Regions from separate parts of the Citricoccus sp. NR2 genome, predicted to be linked through region 1. Evidence: riboswitches for the same ligand, from Rfam matches in the RefSeq annotation. Region 1 holds a riboswitch; each other region holds the start of a gene.
What was found. Region 1 has a riboswitch for S-adenosylmethionine ahead of acs (acetate--CoA ligase). Riboswitches for the same ligand answer to the same signal wherever they lie in the genome.
Positions count from the first base shown of each region.

Region 2: another riboswitch for S-adenosylmethionine. It lies ahead of O1A05_RS06650 (flavin reductase family protein); the one in region 1 lies ahead of acs (acetate--CoA ligase).
Region 3: another riboswitch for S-adenosylmethionine. It lies ahead of O1A05_RS13885 (O-acetylhomoserine aminocarboxypropyltransferase/cysteine synthase family protein); the one in region 1 lies ahead of acs (acetate--CoA ligase).

Region 1 is NZ_CP115154.1:264,231-269,943, reverse strand. Features, by position in the region: gene O1A05_RS01275 (SDR family oxidoreductase) at 1-658, shown strand, start outside; gene acs (acetate--CoA ligase) at 714-2,684, opposite strand; SAM riboswitch class I at 2,869-2,968, opposite strand; gene O1A05_RS01265 (formate/nitrite transporter family protein) at 3,348-4,307, opposite strand; gene O1A05_RS01260 (uroporphyrinogen-III synthase) at 4,457-5,611, opposite strand; gene cobA (uroporphyrinogen-III C-methyltransferase) at 5,608-5,713, opposite strand, start outside.
Region 2 is NZ_CP115154.1:1,411,494-1,417,206, reverse strand. Features, by position in the region: gene O1A05_RS06670 (SDR family NAD(P)-dependent oxidoreductase) at 1-340, shown strand, start outside; gene O1A05_RS06665 (universal stress protein) at 337-858, shown strand; gene O1A05_RS06660 (mechanosensitive ion channel family protein) at 859-2,517, opposite strand; gene hisD (histidinol dehydrogenase) at 2,668-3,966, shown strand; SAM riboswitch class IV at 4,081-4,194, shown strand; gene O1A05_RS06650 (flavin reductase family protein) at 4,239-4,805, shown strand; gene O1A05_RS06645 (RNA-binding S4 domain-containing protein) at 4,824-5,195, shown strand; gene O1A05_RS06640 (hypothetical protein) at 5,379-5,713, shown strand, end outside.
Region 3 is NZ_CP115154.1:2,942,795-2,948,507, reverse strand. Features, by position in the region: gene hrpB (ATP-dependent helicase HrpB) at 1-1,180, opposite strand, end outside; SAM riboswitch class IV at 1,378-1,493, shown strand; gene O1A05_RS13885 (O-acetylhomoserine aminocarboxypropyltransferase/cysteine synthase family protein) at 1,562-2,881, shown strand; gene metX (homoserine O-acetyltransferase MetX) at 2,940-4,109, shown strand; gene O1A05_RS13875 (SGNH/GDSL hydrolase family protein) at 4,140-5,006, opposite strand; gene O1A05_RS13870 (alpha/beta hydrolase) at 5,222-5,713, shown strand, end outside.

The sequences.
Region 1 (5,713 bases):
CCACGCTCGAGCGGAAGCGAAAGCGGCCGAACTGGGGGAATCAGCTATTGGTATCGGCGGTGATTTGACGACTGCTGACGGTGCCGTGGATCTTGCGCGGCAGGCCCTTAAGGAACTGGACCACATCGATATTCTGGTTCTCAATGGCCCTGGGCCGCACGCGGGCCCTGCTGTAGGGCAGGGAACTCACGATGTACGTGAGGCGTTGGAATCGCTGGTCGTGGCGCCGGAGGCACTGATGCAGGAGCTCCTACCTGGAATGCAAGAGCGACGGTGGGGACGAATCGTGCTGATTAGCTCGTCCAGCGTTGTCGCGCCCTTGGATAACTTGGCTTTGTCGAACATGGGGCGGCCGGCGTTGGTGTCGGTGATGAAGACATTGGCCACTGAAGTTGCCTCTGACGGTGTGACGTTGAACGCGGTGCTCCCAGGCAGGATTGCGACAGATCGCGTACGTCAGGTTGACGAATCAACGGCACAGCGTCGGGGCGTACCGGCCGAGAAGGTGTTGGCTGAGTCGGTAGCAAAGATCCCAGCAGGACGTCTCGGGCGCCCCGAAGAGATCGCCGCTGCCGTGGCCTACTTGTCGAGTGAGCAGTCAGCGTTCGTCACGGGGACAACGCTCAGAGTCGACGGAGGAATGGTTCCGGTGCTGTAAGGACTCATCAACGTTGCAGCTGAGGCACGTGAGTTCGGGACGATCCTCAGCTGGATCAGCGCTGGCGCAGTACCTCGGCGATCTGGGCCACGCAGGGCTCGTTCTGCAGGCTGGTGGTGTCGCCCAGCGTGTCGTCCTGGTAGAGCTGGGTGAGCAGCCGGCGCATGATCTTTCCGGAGCGGGTCTTGGGGACATCGGGGACGAACACCACATCGCGGGGCTTGGCCACCGGTCCGATCACCTTGGCCACCAGGTTCCGCAGCTCGGCTGCTGCCTCTTCGGCGCCGGATGCGCCGTCGGTACCGAATCCGTCTCGGGCCACCACGAAGGCCACCGCAGCGTGGCCGGTTTTCGGGTCGGTCACGGGGCAGACCCCGGCCTCGGTGACCAGCGGGTGGGTGACCAGGGCGGACTCAATTTCGATGGTGGAGAGGCGGTGCCCGGAAATGTTGATGACGTCGTCGATACGGCCCAGGATCCAGATGTCGCCGTCGTCGTCGATTTTTGCGCCGTCGCCAGCCAGGAACCAGCCCTGCTCCACGTAATCCTTCCAATAGGAGTGGAAGAACCGCGATGGGTTATTCCAGACGGTGCGCGCCATGGAAGGGACGGGGCGGGTGACCACGATCTTGCCCTGCACGTTCGCCGGGGTGGGCTGGGCGTCATCGTCGACGACGGCGGTGGCCATGCCGGGCAGCGGGCGGGAGCCGGAGCCGGGCTTGAACCGGGTGTCGGTTTGGCGTGGGGAAATCACGGTGGCCCCGGTTTCGGACTGCCACCAGGTGTCGACCATGGGCACGCCCACCGACGGGTCTGCGGGATCGTCGATGCGGCGGGAATCGCGGCCGATCTGAGACCGAGCCCAGCCCCAGGCCTCGGGGTTGACCGCTTCGCCCACGGTGCCGATGAGCCGGATGGAGCTGAGGTCGTATTCGGCGGGGATACCGTGGGCGTGCCAGCCCTTCAGAGAGCGCAGCAGGGTGGGGGCGGTGTAGTAGCTGGTGACCCCGTAGCGTTCGATGACCTCGAAATGTCGGCCCGGGTGCGGGGCGTTGGGCACACCTTCGTAAATCACCTGGGTGGCGCCGTTGGAGAGCGGCCCGTAGAGCTCGTAGGTGTGGGCCGTGACCCAAGCCAAATCGGCGGTGCACCAGTGAACGTCACGATCGCGCTGGGTGACGTCGGGGTTGGAGAAGAGGTAGTCGAATGTCCAGGAGGCGGCGGTGAGGTAGCCGGCGGAGGTGTGCACCAGGCCCTTGGGTTGGCCGGTGGTGCCGGAGGTGTACATGATGAACAGCGGATTCTCGGCGTCGAAGAACTCGGGGGTATGTTCCTCGGAGGCGGTGGTGACCACATCGTGCCACCACACGTCCCGGCCGTCCACCCAGTTAATGCTGTCGGCGTGGCCGGTGCGGTCGATGACGAGCACGTGCTCAATGTTGTTCTCGCCGGAGACGGCTTCGTCGGCGTTGGCTTTCACCGGCACGGCCTGGCCCCGGCGGAATTGGCCGTCGGTGGTGACGAGCAACTTGGCTCCGGTGTCTTCCACCCGGAAGCGCAGCGCCTCCGCCGAGAAGCCGCCGAAGACCAGGGAGTGCACCGCGCCGATACGGGCGCAGGCCAGGGTGATGACCACGGTCTCCACCAGTACGGGCAGGTAGATGACCACGCGGTCGCCGCGGCCGATCCCTAAGGACTCCAGCGCGTTGGCGGCTTGGTTCACTTCCTTCTGCAACTGCGCGTAGGTGACGGCGCGGCGGTCGCCAGGCTCGCCCTCGAAGTACAGGGCGACGGTGTCGCCGCGGCCCGCCTCGACGTGGCGGTCCACACAGTTCACTGCGACGTTGAGCTTCCCGCCGGTGAACCACTCCATCACCGGGCCGCGCTCTTTGGCAGGGTTCGGGGCTGTCCAGGAGTGGATGGTGTCGAAGGGGGTCTCCCAGTCCAGGCGCTGGGCGGCTGCCTCCCAGAAGGCGATGCGCCGGGCCTCGTCCACCGGCTGGCCGTCACCGCGTCCGCCATGCAGCTTCTCGGCCGGGCGTCCCGGATGGACGTCGGCATCGGCGGCATCCACGATCTCCGCGGGCAGGGGGCCTGGTTGGCGCTGCGGACGATGCTGGTACTGCGTCTCGAAGAGTTCGGCGGCCAAGCCTGCGGGCCAGGTGACGGTGGCGTGATCGGTGGGTGCTGAAGACACGGGAGAAAACCTCTTTCCATCGTTTCTGGCGGTAGCACCCTCGCCCGCGAATGGTCACGGCAGGGTTGCTGCGGCGTCGTCGATCCAGATCTCTCGGCCGCTCGGGATGGTCAGATTCCAGTCTACAAACCGAGGCTGTGCCTCAGCTCCACAGTGACGAAATGGGTAGCACGTGAAGCCGGTCACGCAGGCTGATCGTGCGGGTTCCACCGTGAAGCCGAGCGTCACTTGCTGCGTCACAAGACATGGCCGTCGAAATTCGGTGAATCCCGTCTGACTTAGATCGATGTCTTTTTATCTGCAGATTCTCCACCTTAGGACTGCTGATCTGCCAGCATGGGCGCCACGCAGAAATCGCTGGACTTCGCAGGGTCCGCTTCGACTCAGGCATCACGGGACCCTTACGTCCCGCCACCGTTCGTCGGCCCCGTGCCCGGCCTATAGCGGGCGCTTTGGCAGAAGCAGAACACCCACACAGACCGGGCCCGTGCCTCAGCCCCGAGACAACGCCGGTTGGTCTTCTGGAAGTGGCTGGGCTTCCGATGCCGACTGTTCTTGCGATGCCGACTGAACGTCGGATACTGGCAGCGCTTCTGCCGCGGACTTCGCCTGGGCCGCTGGGCGCGAGGTCTGAGTCAGGGCCACTGCGTGCCGGGCGAGTCGAGGGCGGCGGTGGGCTAGGTACATGCTCGACCCCACAAAGATCAGGCCGCCAACGAGGTTCCCGACCACGGTGGGAATCTCGTTCCAGACGATGTAGTCGACCACCGTGAAGTCACCTCCCAGCAGTAGCGCGGTCGGGAAGAGGAACATGTTGACGATCGAATGCTCGAATCCCATATAGAAGAAGAGCATCACCGGCAACCACATCCCGATGACTTTGCCAGAGACGCTGTCGGACATCATGGACGCCACCACTCCGGTGGACACCATCCAGTTACACATCACCGCGTTGACGAACAGGGCCAGCATGCCGGCGGCGCCGTATTCGGCGTAGCCCACGGTCCGGTTGTGTCCGATCTCCATGAGCGCTGTCCCGACCTCGTTGGGAGCGGTGGAAAAACCCATGGTGAGACTGATCGTGATCAGCACCGCGACGGTGGCTGCTCCACCGAAGTTCCCCAAGAAGACCAACCCCCAGTTGCGGAACATCGATCTCACGGTGACACCGCGGCGCTTATCCAGCAGGGCCAGCGGCACGAGGGTGAAGACTCCCGTGAGCAGGTCGAAGCCCATGAGATACAACAGCACGAATCCCACAGGAAAAAGAAGGGCACCGAGCAGTGGGCTGCCGGTCTGCGCGGTCACGGTGATGGCGAAAGCTGCGGCCAGGGCCAGAATGGCGCCACCCATGTAGGCTCGGACCAAGGTGTCCCTGGTGGACATAAACGTCTTCTGCGCACCTGCTTCGACCATCCGGCCGACCAAGTCTGAGGGTTTGATATAGGACATTTGAACCTTCCAAGGTCAACGGTCTCTTCTGTGGTCTTTGCGACCAACTTCAGTCTCTCCCACGCCCATTACCTGCCGATGTGGGGACGATTTCTGCGGTGCAAACGTCTCCTCACCGGCCTCGCCGACCACTGTGAGGTCGGCTCAGTTCACCGAGCCAGCCGATACCCGCGCTTGACTACCGTCTCCACGAGGGGAATCCCGTCGAACGCCTTGCGCAGGCGCCAGACCCAGGTCTCTAAGGCATGTCCTGAATCGCAGTTGTGCAGCTTGGCCAGAAGCTCCTGACGCGAACTCACGGCGGGGCCTGCCTCCATCAACACGCGCAGCAATGACAATGGTCCCGCTGCCAGACGAACTTCATGCGCAGTTTCGCCAAGGCCCAGCCGCACCTTGTCTCCGCGGATTTCCAGGGGTCCGTGCCGAGTGTCCACTCGGTGCACACCATGGAGGTCTAAGTGTTCGCACACAGTGCGGATCATTGCGCCCAACCGCCACCGTTGCGGGACCACTGGCTGGACCCCGGCGGCTATCAGCGGAGCGGCAGTCACCGGTCCGACCGCCACCGCAGTTACCTCAGTGCTCAGCGCATGGATGAGTGCCTGGTGTTTTCCGTAGTGGTAGGCCACGGCCAGAAACGCCTCGACCGCAGGTGCTGAGGTGAAGGTGACCAGGTCGAGCCGCTGGTTGATCGCCGCGTCAATGAGTCCCAACAGATCGGAGTCTTCATCCGGGGCGGTCCAGGTATAGGGCATCACGGTGATCACCCGGGCTCCAGCGTCCTGGATCCGAGACTCGTCCTTGTCTGAGGGCATCCCATGCAGCTGCAGGACCACCGTCCGCCCGGTGAGGTTGTGGCGCAACAGCATATCGACGACGGTGGAGGTGCGTTCATCCTCCGCGGACCCGTCATCGTCGAAGCCTGCGGCGCGGACGGCTCCACGTGCCTTGGCTCCACGGACCAGGATGCTGGCGGCATCCAAGACCGTGCGCAGCTGGGGTCCCAGTCCGTCGGCATCAGCGGCCTCAGTCCAGCGGCGCATGCCGTAGGCGGTGCAGATGATCACATAATCAGGCTTGGCGTCAATGACCGATTGCGTTTCCTGTCGCAGGGAGCTGGATTCGGTCAGTGGAGCGATGCGCAAAGCCGGGGCATGGATGACGTCTGCGCCCCGCCGTTCGAAAGCGGAAATCAACTCTTCACTGCGTCGGTCTGAGGTGACGCCTATGCGGAATCCGCTCAAGGTCTGGGCCAGGGCACCTGGACGCCGACGGTCGGTGTAGGACTCTTCTGAGGAGCTCACAGGAGGGCACCGGCCAGATCTCTGATGCGTTGGTCGGCTGCTTCATCATGGTCGGCCGCCAAGCGCACGACCTCCCCAATCACCAGGACCGCCGGGGAGCGC
Region 2 (5,713 bases), 1.1 Mb from region 1:
GTTCTCCGAGTGGGCGCACACCCGGTACCGGGCCGAGGGCGTGCACGTGACGGCCCTGTGTCCTGGCCCGATGCGCACCCAGTTCCACGACCGGGCCCGGATCAGCCTGAGGCGCCGACCGGGGTGGTCGTTCACCGACGTCGACCAGGTGGCGCTGGAGGGCATTGCCGCCTGCCAGGAGGGTCGGGCCGTGCACATTCCGGGCCGGGCGGCGCGGGTGCTCTCCCGGGTGTCGCGGCTGGCGCCGTCGGGTGTGGTCGAACGTCTGGCCCGCACCGGCGTCACCGCTACGGGTTCAGTGGACGCTACTTCGACGAAAAGAACTGAGAGGACATCATGACGATCATCGTGGGGTACACCCCTTCCGAACAAGCACAGGCCGCCTTGGATCAGGGGTTGCGCCTGGCCCGGCTCTCCGGTGAGAACGTGGTGGTGGTCAATGCGGGCCCCGGTGGTGAAAACCGACACCCCTCGCAGTTGCGTGACAAGGACAAGGTGGCGCTGCAGGAGAAGCTACAGGCTGCGTCTGATGTGGAATCCGAGTACCGGGAGCTGCTGCGCGGGAAGTCCACGGTGGAGGAGTTTGTCACCCTGTGCGCGGAGCTGGACCCCTCGTATGTGGTGATCGGCAACCGCAAGCGTTCCGGATTCGGCCGGTTCATGATGGGCTCGGTGACCGATGAGCTGCTGCGCGCCCTTCAGCACCCGGTGCTGTGCGTGAAGCCCGCGGCCTCCCCGCGCCCGGAACACCTCCCCACGGTGGCCGACCCGGATGTGGAACTCGCCCCCGAGACACACCTCGAACAGCGCGAGCAGCTGGAGCAGCTGGAGGATCTGGGCGAGCAACCCGAGCGCTGATCAGCCTTCGGTACGGCGCGGCTCGTCCTCGGTGCTCTGGTCGTGCTCGTCCTCGGCGGCCTCGTCGGAGGGCTCCACCACGTCGAGCTCGCCGGTGCTCTCGGCCTGCTGTCGCTTCCGGTCTTCGTAGACGTCGTCGCCGGGTCCGGCCAGGTCGCGGTTGCGCTCAATGGCGGAGATCGATCCGGTGAACACCGAGGAGTGCTCCGAAGAAACGGTCAACGGCACCGAACCGGTGGACTCACGGGGTGCCTCGGTATCGGCGGACTCCGCACCGGGCACCGTGGGCTGAGGCTGGGTGGCCGGTGCCTCCCCGGGGCCCGGCACCTCGCCGGTGGTCCCGCTGGGAATGCGCGGCATCGAACGAGCATCGGTGGACTCGTCCCGGGGGTCGGAAGACGGTGCCGTAGCCGAGTCGGCCACGCCGCCGCCGTCAGTCGGGCTGACCTCGTCCAGCTCGTCTTCGTCGTCGTTGTCTTTGTCTTTGTCGTTGTCGTTGTAACGCACCGCGTAGAGAGCCTCGGGGTAATCTGCGTGAATGAACGCGACCAGGTCCTCGCGCACCAGGCAGCGCAGATCCCACAAATCGCCGGAGTTCCGGGCGGAGACCACCGCGCGGACGCGGACCATACCGCCCACCGCGTCGGTGACCTGCATGGAGGCGTCGCGGCCATCCCACAAGTCCGTGGATTCCAGGAGCGCCAGGAGTCTGGCGCGCAATGGCTGCATCGGTACCTGCCAGTCCAGGTCAAACTCGATGGTGCCCGAGAGCGCCGACCCGGTACGGGTCCAGTTCTCGAAGGGGGTGGTGGTGAAGTAGCTGGAGGGGTAGATCACCCGGCGCCCGTCCCAAATCTTGACCACCACGTACGACAGGGTGATGTCCTCGATGTTGCCGAACACGTCGTCGACCTGCACCACGTCCCCGACGCGGGCAGCATCGGTGAAGGCCAGCTGCACACCGGCGAACACGTTGGTTAGGGTGGACTGCACGGCCAGGCCGGCCACCACGGAGATCAGACCGGCGGAGGCGAGAATACCGGCGCCGAGCGCGCGCACCGACGGGATGGAGAGCAGCACCGCGGAAATCGCAATCACGATGATGACCGCCACCAGGATCCGCTTGATCAGCCGCATCTGGGTCTGCACCTTGCGGTCACGTCGGTCATCAATGCCGTCGGACCCGTACTTGGACAACACCTGGCGCTCCACGATGCCCAGAATGCGCATGGCCAGCCACGCTACCGAGGCGGCCAGACCAATCAACATCGCGAAGCCGACCATCCACACCCAGCTCTCGGTCTGGTCGGAGATGCTGACGGCGATCCGGGCCGCTAGGAAACTGAGCACCGCGGCGATCGGCACCAGCAGGCGCAGCATGCGGGGGAAAGTCTCCGGGCGGCGGTGCAGCACCACCCGCGCCACCAGGGCAATCACCATGACGACGGCGAGCGCGATACCTACCGCCACCAACACATTGATCACCAGCCCGAGCACCGGGCCCACCGCTTCGATGGTCTCCTCGCCGGTGGATTGCACCCCTTGGGGGACGGTCGGCCCAAGTGTCTCAGACGAGCTGGGCTCCTCGGTGGCCGCGGTGAGCAGCGTCGAGACGGTACCTGATGAGGGCAGCGCAGAAAGTCGGTCAACAAGCGTCATGGTTCTACTGTGCCAGATCGAACTGACATGATGCTGAACAGCACCCCACTGCGAGAGGATTCTCACGCACTGCCCACCCGAGGTTTAAACTGGACACAGCTCTGACCGACTCTGCTCCATCACGCCGTCTGACAATTTTCCGGAGGACCCATGCTCACGATCACTGACCTACGCGGCACCGAGATCACCGCGGAGGTTTTGGAGTCTGTGTTGCCTCGCGCCGAGGTGGACGTCACCGCGGCCGTGGAGACGGTGCGCCCCCTGTTGGAGCGGGTGCGCGCCGAGGGTGCTTCCGCCGTGCTGGAGATCGGTGAAGGGTTCGACGGCGTGCGCCCGACCTCGCTACGGGTGGCCCCGGAGAAACTACAACGGGCCCTCGACGAGCTGAACCCCGACGTGCGGGCCGCCCTAGAAGAATCCATCCGCCGGGCCCGGCTGGTGCACGCCGCCCAGCGCCCGGCCGATTCCACGGTGGAACTCGGTGAGGGTGCCGTGGTGGAGAACCACTGGGTGCCGGTGGGACGCGTGGGCCTCTACGTGCCCGGCGGCCGAGCCGTATACCCGTCCTCAGTGGTGATGAATGTGGTGCCCGCCCAGGCTGCCGGGGTGTCTTCGCTGGCGGTGACCTCCCCGCCGCAGCGCGATCACCACGGTGACCCGCACCCGGTGGTGCTCGCTGCTTGCGCCCTGTTGGGAGTCGACGAAGTGTATGCCGCCGGCGGCGCCCAGGCCATCGCCATGCTCGCCTACGGTGTGGAAGGCTGCCCGGGCGTAGACATCATTACCGGGCCCGGCAATGTGTATGTGGCCGCCGCAAAAAGGGCCGTGCTGGGCACGGTGGGCATCGACGCCGAGGCCGGTCCCTCCGAGATTGCGGTACTGGCCGATGATTCCGCGAACCCCGCTTGGGTGGCCGCGGACCTGATCAGCCAGTCCGAGCACGACCCGATGGCCGCTTCGGTCCTCATCACGAATTCCGCCGAACTGGCCGATCAGGTGGTCGCTGAAATCGAGGCCCAGGTGCCCGGCGCCACCCTCGAGCAGCAGATCCGGCAGGCACTCACCGGCCCGCAGTCCCGGGTGCTCATCGTGGACGATCTGGATACCGGCATCGCCGTCGCCAATGCCTATGCTTCCGAGCACCTGGAAATCCACACCCACGACAACGAGGCGGTGCTGGCCAACATCAGCAACGCCGGCGCCGTATTCGTCGGCCCGTACTCCCCGGTGCCTTTGGGGGACTATTCCTCCGGGTCCAACCACGTGCTGCCCACCTCCGGCTCAGCACGATTCTCCTCGGGCCTGAACACGGTCAGTTTCCTGCGGTTGCAGCAACGCATCCGGTATCAGGAGACCGGCCTGAAGGAGTTGCAGCGCGGAATTGTTGCGCTGGCTCACTCCGAGGGGCTGCACGCCCACGGCGACGCCATCGACATCCGCTTCGACTGATGTCTGCGCAAACGTCCACGAACGTCGCCAGATGACGTTGCCCCGTCATCTAGGGACATAGTGGCGCAGACGACGTTGACCCCGTCGCCTCATCGCACCTATTCTGAACATCAGAATCACGAGTTCCCGTGCGTAGCCCTGGCTAACGGGACGGCAACCCTCTTCGCGTAGTGGGGTGCTCCAGGTGATGATTCGGCCACCGGGTCCACCGGCCGGCAAGTACCGCGTCTCCGCCGCCCACGGTGGCGGAAGCGCCTTCCAGAAAGGCTGATATGTCTGCTGTGACCTTTGCCCAGAAGAACGACACCACCGACTTCCCCGAGACCCGCGTCGGACTCTCTGATGACGTCTCCGCCCTGAGCCTGCGCCAGGCGTTCTCCCAGTTCCCCTCCGGGGTGGCCGCACTCGCCGGCTACGCGGGCGGAGTCAAGGAGGGCCTGGCCGCCTCGTCCTTCACTGTGGGCGTGTCCCTGGATCCGCCGCTGGTGGCCTTCGCCGTGCAGAACACCTCCCGCACCTGGCCGCGACTGCGTCACGCCGAGCGCATCGGCGTCTCGATTCTGGGCGAATCCCAGACCGGGGTGTGCACCCAGCTGGCCTCCAAGAACGGTGACCGCTTCGAGGGCCAGAACCTGCAGGTCTCCGAACAGGGTGCCGTGTTCTTCGATGACGCCGCCCTGTGGTTGGAAACCTCCGTGTACGCCGAGCTACCCGCTGGCGACCACCACATGGTGTTGCTCCAGGTGCACGGGGTCTCCGCCGACACCGACGCCGCCGAGCCGCTGGTGTTCCACCGCTCCGCGTTCCGAAACCTGCGCACAGCCGAAGGCAATGAGTAAGCGGGTACCCTGGATCGCATGACCCGCACCCGTCTCGATGCTTGGCTGTGGGCGGTGCGTATGTATAAGACCCGCTCCGCCGCCACGGCGGCAGTCAAGGGCGGTCACGTGAAGGTCAACGACGCTCCAGCCAAGCCCGCCCAACCGGTCGACATCGGCGATACGGTGCGGTTGCGTCAGCCCGGCCGAGAGCGGATTCTCGAGGTCACCGGTCTGATCGCCAAGCGGGTGGGAGCCCCGGTGGCCGTGCAGCATTATCGGGATCACTCCCCCGAGCCGATCCCGCGGCACCTGCTCGCTGTACCCCGTCGGGACCGCGGCGCCGGGCGTCCCACCAAGAAGGAGCGCCGTCAGCTCGACGAGCTCCGCGGACGCGACGCCCACCAGTGAACGCCTACTGAAGGCCAGCTGGTAACCGAAGTAAAGTTCATCCCCGGCCCGATCAGGTCTTTTTCTCTAAGAGGCCCGATTGTTACGATGTGATAAACGTGTTTGGCGCGCTCCTACCGTGTGCGAATCTCGCCGACGCGTCTGCCCGCGTCGATCGGCCGAGACCACAGGAGGTGCTTTCGCATGTCGCGTCCACGCACCTTCTCCACCACCTCATGCCGTCGTGCCGGTGTGAGCCTCGGTCTCGGGCTCCTCCTCGTTCTACCCGCCGGCACCGCTCTGGCCACCCCAGAGCAGCCGAGTCCCGAGCAGGAATCCAGCGGACAGCTCGATCAGGTTGAGTACAGCCAGCTGTCGGCGTCCCCGGATACCGGGGCCTCCACCGCGCTCGGCACCACCGCTCCCGTGACCCCCGGCGAGAACGAATCCGACGCCGCAGAAGAGTCCGACACCCAGTCTCCAAGCGTGGCGCCCTCCACGCCGTCGTTCGAACTGGATTGTCCCGTGCATGATGGTGC
Region 3 (5,713 bases), 640 kb from region 1:
GCGCCTCGCGGGCGGCACGCCCACCGCGCTGCACCATGGCGGATTTGGACGCGCCGAGGGTGATCAGCCCAGATACCCCGCGCCGGGAATCCTCCCGCAAGGCCCGTTCCAGACCGGCGTCCACCACCAGCCGCACCCCGGGCACGGTCAGCGCCGATTCCGCCACATTGGTGGCCAACACGATGCGCCGGGGAAACTGCGAGGCAGTGTCGGTACTGCGGGCCAGAATCCGGTCCTGTTCCCGGGCCGGCATCGACCCCAGCAGAGGCAGCACCGCGGTATCGGGCGCCAGGCGCGGGTCGCTACCCAGCCGGGCCGCCACCCGGTCGATCTCACGGGCGCCGGGCAAAAACACCAGGGTGTCACCGGGGCGATCGGGACCAACGGGGGTATGCGGGTACTGGTGCAGATGCTGATATTCGACGACGACGTCGGCCACATGATCCAGAAAACCGGGTGCGACTCCGCGGGCATCCAGACTGCGCTGCGCCTGCGTTCCCCAGGGTGCCCAGATCTCCTGCAGCGGATGCGGTTCGGTGGCCACCTCAAGCACCCGTGCACCCAGCAACTCCGCCCAGTGTCCGACGTCGAGGGTTGCCGACATCACCACCACATGCAGCTCCGGGCGCAGCTGACCCAGCTGTTCCACCAAGGCGAAGGTCAGATCGGTGTCCAGGTGACGCTCGTGGACCTCGTCGAGCACGATGGCGCCGATTCCGCTGGCTTCCGGGTCCGCGATCAGCCGACGCAGCAGCACCCCGGTCGTCACGAACTCCACCCGCGTGGCAGCCGAAACGTGTCGGTCCCCGCGCACCGTGTAGCCGACCTCGCGGCCCAACTGCGCACCGCTGAGAGAGACGAGACGACGCGCGGCAGCTCGGGCGGCCATCCGGCGCGGTTGCGTGACGACGACGCGGCCCGCCGACACTGCAGCCAGCGCCGGTGGCACCACCGTGGTCTTGCCGCTACCGGGCGGCGCGGAAATCACGACTCGGATGCCCGCCGTTCCGGCCCCGGAGTCTGTTCCTGGCGCGGTGAGCTCAGCCTGCTCGGCCAACTCACATCCGGCCAGCCCGGTCAGTTGCGGCACCAGGCGGGCCGCGGGCAGCCCCTGAACGATCCGTTCCCATGGGATCTCCCAGGAATCGGCGGGTTGGTGCGCGGCGGGTGTGTTCGTCATGATCGGTTCCCCGCCCCTCTTTCCTTCAGCACTGTCACCGACCCCGGTGCCCCGCGCGTCGTCGGGTTTGCCGGGTTTGTCCGGTTTCTCGGAAATACGGTATCAACCCCGAACCCGCCCCTGCAGATGACGCCGCGTCTCGCCCGTGACCGCCGGCGAGATGAAACCGGCGGTGCATTCTGGCACAATGACATCCAGGTCACGAGTGTCAGCGACAAGCCCCGGCTAGCTGATCGGCAACCCTCCAACCGCGGTGGGGTGCCCCGGGTGAGGACCAGGCGATCGAGGAACCCCTCGACCGCAAGCGCGGGCCATCGCGGACCGCCTCTTCGGCCTCGGAGCGGCGATGGTGATGGCCCTGACAGAACAGGAGCCGCCATCATGTCCCCTTCAGCAGACTGGTCGTTCGAGACCCAACAGATCCACGCCGGGATCACCAACGACCCCACCACGGGAGCCACCCAGCTGCCGATCTACCAGACGACGTCGTTCAGCTTCCCGTCCACCGAATCTGCCGCGGGACGTTTCGCCCTGCAGGAGCTCGGCCCCATCTACACGCGCCTGACCAACCCGACCACCGACTCCGTCGAGAACAAGATCGCCGCGCTCGAAGGTGGGGTGGGCGCGGTATTGCTCTCCTCGGGGCAGTCGGCCACTACCCTGGCGATCCTCAACGTGGCCGGGGCCGGGGACCATATTGTGGTTTCGGCTTCGCTGTACGGCGGCACCCAGAACCTGTTCAAACACACCCTGACCCGACTGGGTATCACCACCACGTTCGTGCAGGATCCGGACGATCTGAACGAGTGGCGTTCGGCCGTTCAGCCGACGACGAAGGCGCTGTTCGGTGAAGTGTTGGGCAATCCGCGCGCCGATGTGCTCGACATTGCCGGGGTGGCTCAGGTGGCGCACGACGCCGGGGTGCCGCTCATCGTCGACTCCACCCTGACCACCCCGTACCTGGTGCGACCCTTTGACCACGGGGCCGACGTCGTCGTGCATTCGGCCACCAAGTTCCTGGGCGGGCACGCAGCCGCCCTGGGCGGCGTGATTGTGGACTCTGGCAACTTCGACTGGACCGCCGATCCGGAACGGTTCCCCGGTTTCAATGAACCGGATGAGTCCTACAACGGCATCGTGTTCGGTCGTGATTTCGGGGCCGACGGCGCACTGGGCGCCAACGTCGCGTACATCCTGAAGATCCGCACGCAGCTGCTGCGTGACCTGGGCACGTCGGCCAGCCCGTTCAACGCGTTCATTCTCAACCTCGGATTGGAGACGCTCAGCCTGCGTATGGAACGTCATGTCGCCAACGCCCAACGGGTTGCCGAATATCTTGAGGCTCACCCCCAGATGCATTCGGTAGCCTACGCCGGTCTGCCGTCGAGCCGGTGGCACGAGCGGGCATCGCAACTGTTGCGGGGTGCCGGTTCCGTGGTGGCATTCGAGATCGACGGCGGAGTGGCGGCCGGGCAGGCTTTCGTGGAGGCGCTGCAGCTCCACCAGCACGTGGCGAACGTCGGCGACACCCGTTCGCTGGTGATTCACCCGGCGTCCACCACCCATTCTCAGCTCACCGAGGATGAGCGGCGCGCCGCCGGGGTGGGCCCGGGGCTGGTGCGACTCTCGGTGGGGCTGGAGCATGTCGACGATATTCTGGCCGATCTCGAGGCCGGATTTACCGCGGCCGTTAAGGCCTGAGGGTCCGATTCGAGAGTGACCAATATCCCAGACCAGACGGCGAAAGAAGCAGGAACACATGACCATCGGAGTGGACCCGATGCCCGGCAGTGACACCAGCAGCACCACCAACACCGCTGACAACAGTGCGGTGGCACTAGACCTGCAGGGCGGACTCCGCTACGCCGATCTCGGCCGCTTCGATTTCGAGACCGGCGGCCAGCTCCCGCAGATCCGGCTGGCCTATGAGACCTGGGGCGAGCTCAACAGCGACGGTAGCAATGCCATCCTGATCGAGCACGCGCTCACCGGTAATTCCCATGTCGCCGCCTCCGACGCCTCGGACGAACCCGGCTGGTGGGAGGGCCTGGTCGGTCCGGGCCGCCCCATCGACACCGAAAAGTGGTTCGTGGTGTCGGCGAACATGCTCGGCGGTTGCGACGGTTCCACCGGTCCTTCGAGTCTCGACGATGACGGTCGGGCCTGGGGATCGCGCTTCCCGTTTGTCACCATCCGCGACGCCGTGCACGCCGAGGCCCGATTGGCGGATGCCCTCGGAATCCGGGTCTGGCATGCCGTGCTGGGCGGTTCGATGGGCGGCGCCCGGGCTCTGGAATGGGCCGCCACCTATCCGGACCGGGTGCGTGGTTTCGGGGTGTTCGCGGCCGGTGCGCACTCCACCGCCGAACAGATCGCTTTCGCTCAGGCGCAGGTGGAGGCCATCCGGTTGGATCCGAACTTCCACGGCGGTGACTACTACGACGCCGACCACGTTCCCTCCGGTGGTCTGGGGATCGCCCGTCGTATCGCGCATATCACCTACCGGTCGGAAGCGGAGCTGGAGGCGCGGTTCGGCCGCGCGGCCCAGCCCGGGGAGGACCCTTTCGGGTCGCCGACCCGTCGCAACGGCCGCTACCAGGTTGAGTCGTACCTGGATTACAAGGCGATCAGCTTGGCCAAGCGGTTCGACGCGAACAGCTACCTTGCGCTCACGGAAGCGCTGATGTCACACGACGTCGGCCGCAACCGCGGGGGAGAAGCGGCAGCGTTGAGCCGGGTGACGGCGACGCCGTTCATCGCAGCGGTGACGTCGGACCGGCTCTACCTACCGGAACAGTCGGATCAGCTGGCGGCGCAGTTGCCCGGGGACGTTCCGGTGTTCATGATCGACTCACCGATCGGTCACGACGGGTTCCTCACAGACCTGGAGCAGCTTTTTGACGAACTGGTCGAGACCCTGAGTCTGTAATTGTCGCGGCTCGTGTAGCGTCAGGGGACGTCAGCGAGCGGACTCGCCGTGATCGTCGGTCGGCTCTTCGTGCGGGTCGCTGCCCTGAGGCATCGGGGCACCGAACATGGGTGCCGCCGTCGGGCGCTTCGCCGTCGTGTGGTCGCCGGAAGATTGGCCGCGCAATCGTCGCAGCACCCACGGCAACAGGTGGTCCTTCGCCCAGATCGCGTCGGCGGTACGTGCCTGACGCCAGGTTCGTTCAACCGGGGGTTTCGGCTCCAACGGGGAAAGCTGGTGCGGCACGTTCAGGGTGTCGAGAACCATGGAAGCGATGGTGTGATGACCGGTGGCCGAAAAATGCAGCCGGTCCTCGGCCCACATCTCCGGTCGCGTCAGCTCACGCAGTGCCCACATATCGGCGACGACGGCGTCGTGCCGGGCCGCCACCGCCCGCACATTTTCGTTGTAGATGGCCACTTTGCCACGAATCCGCCCCATCACCGGGGTGTCTCGGATATCGGGGCCGTTGAACACGACGACGGTGGCGCCACTGCCGGTCAGGCGCTCGACCACCGCATCTAGCTCGGTGGCGATGACATCGGGATCACCGGAGGGGCGTAGCACGTCGTTCCCGCCGGCGCAGATGGAGATCAGGTCGGGCTGTAGTGCGAGTGCCGGTTCCACTTGCTCGTCGCGAATCTGGCCTAGCAGCCGGCCGCGGATAGCGAGGTTGGCGTAAGAGAAGTCCTGATCGGCGGGTACGGTTCGGGCCAGTTCCTCGGCCACGCGGTCGGCCCAGCCTCGGTGGTATTCGGGATGATCGTCGAGGGGCTGGGGGTCGCCGATGCCCTCGGTGAAAGAGTCTCCGATGGCGACGTACCGGCGCCACGGGTGTGGAGTGAGAAGAGCATTCATCCTTCCATTCTGTCATTATCTGTCGTCTTGCCAACTTTCGGGTAACCCCCCGATCGGCCAGCGATGCGTGGTGGACCATGGTGCGCAGGTCGATGGTGACGCTGATCTGCGGGCGGGTCGTTCGGGACAGCCTCGGTGGAGTCGGCCGGGGAATCGGTGGGAGAGACCATGCGCCGGGTCAAGCCGGCAGGCGCCCGGCCTTTACACTGGTGGGTATGGCTGAATCCTGGAACCCCACCGTGCGCTGGTCCCGACCCGAACACGAACGCGAGGGCACCGATCTCCTCGTGTTCCTCCACGGGTACGGCGCCAACGAACACGATCTGTTCCCGCTGTCCCAGTACCTTCCGCAGCGTTACACGGTCGCCTCGGTGCGCGCCCCGATGGCCATGGAATTCGGCGGCGTCGTGCAGGGGTACACCTGGTTCCCGCTCGCTCAAGACATGGGATCCGACCCCGCACTCGTGTACCAAGCCACGGTAGACCTGCAGTCATGGGTGGCCGCACAGCGCTCGCAGTTCCGTTCCGTCAGTCTGCTCGGATTCTCCATGGGCATGGTGATGGCTACCTCGCTGCTACGCATGGAACCCACCGCATATGACCGCATCGTGGGGCTCTCCGGGTTCGTCATCAATATTGACCCCGACAGCCCCGCTATCCGCTACCCCGTGGATGATGCCCTGCGCTCGTTGTTTCACGACGACGAG